One region of the Saccharomonospora xinjiangensis XJ-54 genome, then DNA from elsewhere that is predicted to be linked to it. Evidence: predicted binding sites of a transcription regulator. Region 1 holds the regulator's gene; each other region holds the start of a gene.
What was found. Region 1 encodes LexA, which represses DNA repair genes until DNA is damaged. Its sites were predicted from a motif close to CGAACACGTGTTCG; they were not measured.

Region 1 (3,275 bases):
CGAACACCTCCCGAACCTTCAGCTTCTTTCCGCGAAGCGGACACGTCACCGACGCCCGCGACGGGCTACCACACCCGAGTGTCGTCCACGTCTTCCACCGAAGACCAGAGCACCACCGTCATCGAGCACCGAAGGCGATGATACCCCAACCTGTGGACCAATTACAGCGATGTAACTACTACATGTAGGGGTTCGACCTTAAGCCGCGGCCCTGTCGCATGCAACTGGGCCCCCTCCCTCACGGGGGTGAGATCCCGGACCTACCATGTGTGACCCTTCGACGGCCGCGAGTCGCGCCCCGCCGTGTTCGCGAGTACGCCCGGCAACCCGGCACAGCCTACGGCGCCCGGGAAACCGTCACATCGGCCCCCGTGCCCGCCGGGCGGGGGCTCCGTGGCGGCGAGGCCCGCACCGACGACCGCGACCGCGACGGCGAGCGCCACGACCACGAGCCATGGCCACCCCGGCCCCCCTGACTGCCGCTCATCGCCCTCTTCTCCCGCGCGCACACGCCCACCCGGCAGGCTCGGAGCGGCTCCTGGCCGCGTCGGGGGCCGGCACCCTCGGCACCCCCGCCGCCCTTTCCCGCCTTTGGGAAAACCGCCGACCGGCGGGCGAGCAGAAGCATGCCGGGCAACACGCGAATGTCTCGTGATCGGCGCCATACCACCATCCCTCCGCTCGGCGGCCACCGCTCGGCACGAGCCGCCACCCGACTGCGCCGAACCCGCGACCGGAACCGGAACCCTCGGCAAGCCCACGCGACTACGGTCGAACATTCGTTCTATCGAACGCCCGTGCGAATGTGTACCACCGACCCGAGGAAAAATCGAGCGAACGTGGCATGTTCTCGAACAGATGTTTGAAATCCTCGACGAGGAGGGCTAGCGTCGTAACCGGATGTGTACACGGGCCCCACATCGGGTCGGGTCCATGACTGGGAGGCAAATCGCGGTGGCACGCAAGACAACGGGCAACGACGTGAGCGGCGGCGAAGTCTCCGCCCTTCCGCGCACGGTCAGTACCCCGGACGAAAGCCTGACACCGCGCCAGCGGAAAGTCCTCGACGTGATCAGGGACTGGGTGGACAGGTACGGATATCCGCCCAGTGTCAGGGAAATCGGGGAGGCGGTCGGGCTCACGTCAACATCCTCCGTTTCCCACCAGTTGAAGGCGCTGCAACGCAAGGGTTATCTCCGGCGCGACGCGAATCGCCCTCGCGCCGTCGGTGTGCTGGCGATGGACAGCCAGCGCGGAACCACTCGCACCTCGCCTCGCGAGGGTGAGGCCGTCACGGCAGCCGGAGAGACGGTTCCCCGGCCCGCACTGGTACCGCTAGTCGGACGTATCGCGGCGGGAGGCCCTGTCCTCGCCGAGGAGTCGATCGAAGACGTCTTCCCTCTGCCGAAGGACATCGTCGGCGAAGGGGACGTGTTCCTGCTCAGCGTCACCGGCGACTCGATGATCGGTGCCGCGATCACCGATGGCGACTGGGTCGTGGTGAGGCAGCAACCCACCGCCGAGAACGGCGACATCGTGGCGGCGATGATCGAGGGCGAAGCGACCGTCAAAACGTTCAAGCGCAAGGACGACGGGCACGTCTGGTTGCTGCCGCACAATGAGGCATACGACCCGATCCCTGGTGACGACGCCACGATCCTCGGAAAGGTCGTCGCTGTCCTGAGAAGGCTGTGAACCCCGCCAGGGGAATGGCAGCGGAAAACCCGCCGAGGAATCGGGTCGGCGAAGGCCGGAAACCGAGGCCTCGAGTCTTCCGGCCTTTCTCGCCGGTCTGACGGCACCTTGATTCAGCGTTGGCGGCGTTGGCGGCGTTGGCGGCGTTGGCGGCGTTGGCGGCGTTGGCGGCGTTGGCGATGGAAGCGGGCCACCAGCACCACACCGAACACGGCGCCGAGTGCCGCGGCTGACCACACCGCGATGGTGAGCGGAGCGACGGGGTCGAGGTCGGGTTCGCCGTCAGCCGACTCGATCGTCTCGGTGCGCTGTTCTGTCGCCGCCTGCTCCGTCGCGCTACTCCGGTCACCGCTGCCCCGGTCGTCCGCCAGCGCGGTGGCGTTCGGAATGGCTCTCACCGGCTCGCCGGAGCCCTCCCCCGCCGACAGCAGTGTTCCGTCGGGGGTGAACGCGATGGCCTCACCCTGCGGCTCACCGGGCAGAGGGACGCGCACGGGTTCGTGGCCGAACGCTCCAGCGATGTCCCCTCCGGTGACCGGATAGAGATAGGCGTCGGTGTACGTCCGCAGAGCCACCACGCTGCCGTCCGGCGACAGCGCGGCGCCGGTAATGAGAACGCTCCCCGCGACCCCGAGCGGACCACCCTGCGTCGCCGTCGGCAGCAGCGACACCGTGGCGACCTCCTCCAGAGGCGTCGGCCCCGGGCTCACCAGCGGACCGGAGGGCCGGTAAACACGGGAGGAGCCGACCGCGCTCTTGGTGATGATGTAGGGCGTTCCCTCGCCGTCCACCACGAGTGCCTCGGCGTCCTGCGGGCCGTCCGGATACGTGAGGCGATACAGCGCGGACGTACCGTCGCGCGACAGGACGTGCAGAGCCACTGTCTCGCGCACCTGACGGTTGTCCCCGGTGTCGCCGAGCCACAACGTCGCGTCGGGACCGAGCGCGAGATCTTCCACGTCGTAGGGATCGGTCGGCGCGGTCAGCACGTCCCGCACCTGACAGTCGTCGTCGAGGACGAGAACCTCGACCCGGGTGCCGCCGTCGGCCACCGCGTAGAGGTGTTCGGAGTCGGCCGTGAGACCCGACAGCTCAGCGAGCCGGGGATCACCGACCGAGCACACCGCCTTCGGCGCGGTGTCCGCGGTGCCCGCGTTTGCCGTGCCGGAGAAGGACGGTGACAGCAGCGTCGCCGCGAGCGCGGACAGTGTGGAAAGCGCCGCTGTCGCCGCCAAACCGAGTCGCGCCACCCCGCTACGTTAGCGTCAGGCTCGCGACCCGTCGGTGACGTACGCCGAGAGAGTGGCGGCGAGTTCCGCATGCACCCTCGCCGTGAGCAACGTCCCTTCTGGCCTGTGCTCCTCCGCCAGTACCTCGCCATCGGCGTGTGCCCGGGCCACGAGTTCGCCGTGCGCGTAGGGCACGAGAACCTCCACCAGCGTCTCCGGACGGGGCAGGCGCGTGGCGATCTCCGCAGCGAGAGTGTCCAGCCCCTGCCTGCGGTGGGCGGAGACGACCACGGCGTCGGGAAGGAGGTTGCGCAGCCGCGCGAGCGTCACCTCGTCGGCGACGTCGGCCTT
Region 2 (3,275 bases), 2.3 Mb from region 1:
GTCCGGGAGTCGCGCCCCTTCGTGGTGATCTTGTGCAGCGGCGGCATGGCCGCGTAGAGCCTGCCCTCGGCGATGACCGGCCGCATGTACCTCGCGAACAGCGTGATCAGCAGCGTCCGAATGTGGGAGCCGTCCACATCGGCGTCGGCCATCAGGATCACGCGGCCGTAGCGCATGGTCGAGATGTCGAACGTCCGCCCCGTCCCCGCTCCGAGTACCTGCACGATCGACGCGATCTCGGCGTTCTTGAGCGCCTCACCGAGGTTGGCCTTCTGCACGTTGAGGATCTTGCCGCGCAGTGGCAGCAGCGCCTGGTACTCCGACACGCGCGCCATCCTCGCCGAGCCGAGCGCGCTGTCACCCTCCACGAGGAACAGTTCACTGCGGGCGATGCCGGTGCTGCGGCAGTCCACGAGCTTCGGCGGCATGGCGGCGCCTTCGAGCGCGGTCTTGCGCCGTGCCGCGTCCTTCTGCTGCTTCTGCGTCAGCCGCACGCGCGAGGCGTCCACGATCTTCTGCAGCACCGTCTTGGCCTCGGTGCGGCTCCTGCGGTTGTCGGCCCACGCTTTGATGTGCTTTTCGACGAGCCCCTGCACCACCTTGGTGATACCCGAGGTGGACAGCTCGTCCTTGGTCTGCGACGTGAATTGCGGCTCGGGGATGCGCACATGCACCACAGCCGTGAGTCCCTCGCACACGTCGTCGAGGATGGGCGGCTCCTCCTTGGCCTTGAGCAGCCCACGGGTTTTCGAGATGGCGTCGTGGACGGCCCGCACGAGACCCCGCTCGAAACCCTTCCTGTGCGTTCCACCGTGGACGTTGCGGATGGTGTTGGTGAAGCACTCGACGGTGCGTTCGTAGCCGGTTCCCCAGCGGAGCGCCACCTCGACCTCGGCCCGCCGCTCCACATTGGACTGCATGACTCCGTTGGCGTCGGCCGCGTTCTCCTTGTACGTCCCCTCGCCGGTGATGAACTGGGTCTCACACACGGCGCGGTCACCAGAGGGCGCGAGAAACTCCACCATGTCGGCGAGCCCGTTGGGGTAGTGGAAGGTCTCCTCGTTGATGGCCGAGTCGGTGGCGGTGCGCAGCACGTACGTGACGCTGGGCACCAGGAACGCGGTGTGGCGCAGCTTCGCGCGCACGAGGTCCACGTCGAGCTGCGCGCCGCGTTCGAAGTAGCGGGCGTCGTACCAGTAGCGGACGGTGGTGCCGGTGGATTCACCACGCTTCATCTTCCGCACGAAACGCAACCCGGACTGCGGGGTGAACTTCGCCTTGGGGCCGGGACCGTCGAAGATTCCCGGCACACCACGGGCGAACGACATCTCGTGAACCTTGCCGCCGTACTTCACCGTGACGTCGAACCGCAGCGACAGCGCGTTCACCGCCGAGGCGCCGACACCGTGCAGACCGCCGGACGTCTTGTACCCGGAGCCGCCGAACTTGCCGCCCGCGTGAAGGCGCGTCAGCACGAGTTCCACACCGCTGAGACCCGATTTGCCGTGGGTGTCGGTGGGGATGCCACGCCCGTCGTCGGCGACCTCCACACTGCCGTCTGCGTGCAGCGTCACCACGATCTTCGTCGCGTGCCCCGCGACGCCCTCGTCCGTCGAGTTGTCCACGATCTCCGTGAACAGGTGGTTGACCCCGCGACTGTCGGTGGACCCGATGTACATACCCGGCCGCTTGCGCACCGCTTCGAGACCTTCGAGGTGCGTGAGGTCGTCGGCCCCGTAGAGGTTCTCAGCAGAGACAGTCACGTGGTCGCTCTCCCAGGTCGTGATACGCGGAATCGTGACGGGTGCGTCGAGCAGTTTCGGTCAACTGTTCGAGTGCCGCATCAGCGTAGTGCAGCGTAACGACACAGACGACGCGCGTGTAATGCAACGTCGGTGTGTCCGGCGTCATTCCCTGACGAACTCGGCTCGCACACCGAGAAGCCGCACGGGACGGTCCACGGTGAAGCGTCCGAACACGTCGGCGGCGGCCTGTGCCAGCACCGCCGCGTCGTTGGTCGGCGATGCCAGTGTGACACTGCGTGTCCGCGTGACGAACGGTGCGAAACGGACCTTCACGGCGACCCGCGCGACCGGTCGCCCCTCCTCGGCGACGTCGCCCGCGACCCGCTCCGCGAGCCTGGCCAGGTGTTCCCTCAGCCGCTCGGCGTCGCTGATGTCGTGCTGGAACGTGATCTCGCGGCTCCGGGATTTCGACACGTACGGCGTCGCCGTCACGTCCCGGTCGCCGAGGCCGTGGGCCAGCGCACGGAAGTAGGGCCCGAGTGTGGGGCCGAACTCCGCTGCCAGTTCGGTGGGATCGGCCCCGGCGAGGTCGGAGACGGTGGTGATACCGGCAGCGGCGAGCTTGTTCCGGGTCTTCGACCCGATCCCCCACAACGCGTCGGTGGGCAGCCCGCCCATGACGTCGGTCCAGTTCTGCCGGGTCAGCCGGTAGATCCCGCCGGGTTTCGCGAACCCCGTCGCCAGTTTGGCCGTGTGCTTGTTGTCCCCGATCCCGACCGCACACGACAACCCCGTGCGCCTCGACACCGCCTCGCGGACGGCGTTCGCGAGGCGCTCCGGGTCGCGGGCCTGCTCACCCGACACACCGAGGAACGCCTCGTCCCACCCCGCCACCTCGACCACCACGGGGAACTCGCGCAGCACGGCCATCACCCGCTCCGACACCTCCTCGTACGCGGGCGGATCGGACGCGACGAAGATCGCGTCGGGACAGCGACGGGCCGCCGTTCGCAACGGCATGCCGGAATGCACGCCGAACTCCCTCGCCTCGTAGGAAGCGGTGGCCACCACCCCGCGCAGGCTCGGATCTCCGGCGCCTCCCACGACGACGGGTTTTCCGCGCAGTTCGGGATGGCGGGCGATCTCGACCGCTGCGATGAACTGGTCGAGATCCACATGCAGCACCCAGTCCGGTGTGGACACCTGTGCAGTATGCGCCCCGCGAGGCAGGCCGGGCACGGTCTCGTGGAGACAGAGGACGAGGAGGAGTAGAACGGCGGGGCACCGGGGTACCCGGCCGGGTGACAACAGACGGTTGAGAGCCGGTGAGGGGCACTGACCCACACCGCTGATGAGGAAAGGAGATCTCATGGCACAGCTGGTCAAGGAGCTGATGACTCCTCAGCCCGTCGCGCTGCCCGGCGACACCCCTGTCCGCGACGCCGCCCGCAGAATGCGGGACGACGACATCGGAAACGTGCTGGTGTCCGACGGCGAGGAGGTCCGTGGCATCGTGACCGACCGCGACCT
Region 3 (3,275 bases), 3.2 Mb from region 1:
GGCGAGGAGGCGGGCGGCGCCGACTGGCAGAACATCACGTACGAGGGTTACGCGCCGGGCGGTGTCGCGGTGCTCATCGAGTGCCTGACCGACAACAAGAACAGGGCGGCGTCCGAGGTGCGTACCGCGCTGACCCGCAACGGCGGCTCGCTGGCCGACCCCGGTTCGGTGGCGTACCTGTTCAACCGCAAGGGCGTCGTCCTCATGCCCAAGAACGACCTCTCCGAGGACGACGTGCTGATGGCGGTACTCGACGCGGGCGCGGAGGAGGTCAACGATCTCGGCGAGAACTACGAGATCATCTCCGAGGCCGGTGACATGGTCGCCGTGCGGACGGCGTTGCAGGAGGCGGGCTACGACTACGAGTCGGCCGACATGAACTTCCTGCCTTCGGTCAACGTGCCGCTGGACGCCGACAACGCACGGAAGGTCTTCCGGCTGATCGAGGCACTGGAGGACTGCGACGACGTGCAGAACGTCTACTCCAACTTCGACGTCAGCGACGAGGTACTCGCCGAGGTCGGCTGAACCGGACCGTGGGAGGCGGGACACGGCGGGTGCTGGACGGCGCGGGAGACGCGCGGCATGCCTGTCGTGTCCGTGCCCGGTGATGCGGCACAATGTCGGCCGTGACTGCGGACACCGTCATCGACAACGACCACGAACCGGATTCTGACCAGCGCCTGAGGGAGTGGATCGTCGCGCAGGCGGAGCAACGCGGTAACGCGGTGGTCGCCGTGCCTGCCGACGAACGCGGTGCGGGATACGCCTTCACGGTCTGTGCGTGGGCCATGCACGGTATTCCGGAGGCGGTCGTGGTCGGGCTTCCCCAGGAGATGGCGACGGTGCTGCTGGACGCCTATGTGGACCGTGCCGCGACGGGGGAGAGGTTCACTCACGGCGGGCTCTACGACGACTTCTTCGACGGCGTGCCCGTGACGTTCGAGAAGGTGGCACAGGGGCACTATCCGGAGTTCTTCGGCAGTGCGTTCCTCGTCTATCCCGAGGGAGACTTCCCCGCGGTGCAGATCATCGTTCCGACGCCGGACGGGTTCTGGCCGTGGAGCGAGGGCGCACCCGAGGGGTTCGCGCAATGGCAGCCGGTGCTCACGGTGAGCGGGGAACCGGAGAACTGGACGCCCGGCGTCAACGGCCCCTGAATCCACATCGGACTCCCGCCGTGTCCGCACCTCTCGCGCGGGCGTCGGCACTTCCCGCGCCGTGTCCGCACTTCTCGCACGCGTGTTGGCACCTCCCGCGCGTGTTTGCGCCGTGCGGTGCCAACGCCCGTACATAGACTGCGGACACGGAACGGGGCGTCTCGCGTGGGACGACGCCGGGGGCGGCGGCGTGTTCTCCTGCGGAGCGGACGGGGTGGGACGGTAGCCTTCGACATCGAACTGATGTTCGCGGGAAAGGACTGACCTCGTGCGCGTGCTGGGTGTTGACCCCGGGTTGACCCGGTGCGGCCTCGGGGTCGTGGACGGCGGGCTGGGCCGGTCCGTGTCCTGCGTGGCCGTGGACGTGGTGCGAACCCCTGTCGATGCCGCCCTCCCGCGACGGCTGTTGCAGGTCAGCGAGGCGGTGGACGCCTGGCTCGACACCCACACCCCGGAGGTCGTGGCGATCGAGCGGGTCTTCAGCCAGCACAACGTCCGCACCGTCATGGGCACGGCCCAGGTCAGCGGCGTGGTGGCGGTCTGCGCGGCCCGGCGGAACCTCCCCGTCGCGTTTCACACGCCGAGCGAGGTGAAGGCCGCGGTGACGGGTTCGGGCCGTGCCGACAAGGCGCAGGTGACCACGATGGTGACCCGGCTCCTGCGGTTGGCGAAGGCGCCGAGCCCCGCGGACGCCGCCGACGCGCTCGCCCTCGCGATCTGTCACTTGTGGAGGGAGCCGATGCGGGCCCGGCTGGCTGAGGCCGAGGCGAAGGCGGCGGAGCTGGCCCGCACCCACAGAGCAAGGCTGGCCGAGGCGGCGGCACGGCGGCGTGACGACAGGACAGGGACGGGATTGACATCATGATCTCCTCGGTACGCGGTGAGGTGCTGTCGGTGGGGCTCGATCACGCGGTGATCGAGGTCGGCGGCGTGGGATTCGCCGTCCAGGCGGTTCCCGCCACGCTCGCGACGCTTCGCAGGGGCACGGAGGCGCACCTCCACACGACACTCGTGGTGCGGGAGGACGCGCTGACCCTGTTCGGGTTCGCCGACGCGGACTCCCGGGAACTGTTCGGGCTGCTCCAGACGGTGTCGGGCATCGGTCCCCGGCTCGCGCTCGCGGCGCTCGCGGTGCTGGAGCCCGAGAAACTGCGGCTCGCGTTGTCGGACGGCAACATCACGATGCTCACCCAGGTGCCCGGCATCGGCCGCAAGGGCGCGGAACGGCTGATCATCGAACTGCGCGACAAGGTATCCGCGCCGTTGTCCGGCGGCGATGGGCAGGTGGAGTCGCGCGCGGCGGGTAACGCGGTGCGCGCGGACGTGGTCGAGGCGCTGGTGGGCCTCGGCTTCACGGCGAAACAGGCGGAACAGGCCGTGGACAGGGTGGCGACGCCCGACGCGCCCGGCGACACGTCCCGGATGCTGAGGGCGGCTCTGGCCGTGCTCGGCAGGAAGAAGTGAGGCCAGCGGCGTGCACGACGACATGACCGAGCAGCACTGGGATGCCGACCCTGTCTCGGTCGAGCCTCCGCTGTCGGCGGTGGTTCAGACGGGGGAGCGCGAGGTCGAGACAGCTCTGCGGCCACGGAGACTGTCCGAGTTCGTCGGCCAGCCACGCGTTCGCGAGCAGTTGGAACTGGTGCTGGAGAGCGCGCGCAGGCGCAGGGTCGCTCCCGACCACGTCCTGCTCTCCGGCCCTCCGGGGCTGGGCAAGACGAGCCTTGCCATGATCATCGCCGCGGAACTCGACGCCGCCATCCGCATCACGTCGGGTCCCGCGCTGGAGCGGGCAGGCGATCTCGCCGCGATGCTGTCGAACCTCGCCGAGGGCGACGTGCTGTTCATCGACGAGATCCACCGCATCGCCAGGCCCGCCGAGGAGATGCTGTATCTCGCGATGGAGGATTTCCGCGTTGACGTCGTGGTGGGCAAGGGGCCCGGCGCCACGAGCATCCCGCTGGAGATCCCGCCGTTCACGCTCGTCGGGGCGACGACGCGCTCGGGTGCGCTCACCGGACCGCTGCGCGACCGGTTCGGGTTCACGGGACAGATGGAGTTCTACAGTCCTGCCGAGCTGGAGCAGGTGCTCCGGCGCTCGGCGTCAATTCTCGG

Region 2: SACXIDRAFT_RS05710 (DNA gyrase/topoisomerase IV subunit B) is a predicted target of LexA. The motif match lies at 1,821-1,834, and genes of this name have one in related genera.
Region 3: ruvC (crossover junction endodeoxyribonuclease RuvC) is a predicted target of LexA. The motif match lies at 1,397-1,410, and genes of this name have one in related genera.

Annotation. Positions count from the first base shown of each region.
Region 1 is NZ_JH636049.1:3,713,880-3,717,154, reverse strand. It holds gene lexA (transcriptional repressor LexA) at 955-1,695, shown strand; gene SACXIDRAFT_RS16870 (hypothetical protein) at 1,809-2,945, opposite strand; gene hflX (GTPase HflX) at 2,961-3,275, opposite strand, start outside.
Region 2 is NZ_JH636049.1:1,374,929-1,378,203, forward strand. It holds gene SACXIDRAFT_RS05710 (DNA gyrase/topoisomerase IV subunit B) at 1-1,763, opposite strand, end outside; gene SACXIDRAFT_RS05715 (DNA polymerase IV) at 1,908-2,948, opposite strand; gene SACXIDRAFT_RS05720 (CBS domain-containing protein) at 3,115-3,275, shown strand, end outside.
Region 3 is NZ_JH636049.1:484,230-487,504, reverse strand. It holds gene SACXIDRAFT_RS01715 (YebC/PmpR family DNA-binding transcriptional regulator) at 1-528, shown strand, start outside; gene SACXIDRAFT_RS01710 (DUF4262 domain-containing protein) at 621-1,160, shown strand; gene ruvC (crossover junction endodeoxyribonuclease RuvC) at 1,429-2,025, shown strand; gene ruvA (Holliday junction branch migration protein RuvA) at 2,022-2,624, shown strand; gene ruvB (Holliday junction branch migration DNA helicase RuvB) at 2,647-3,275, shown strand, end outside.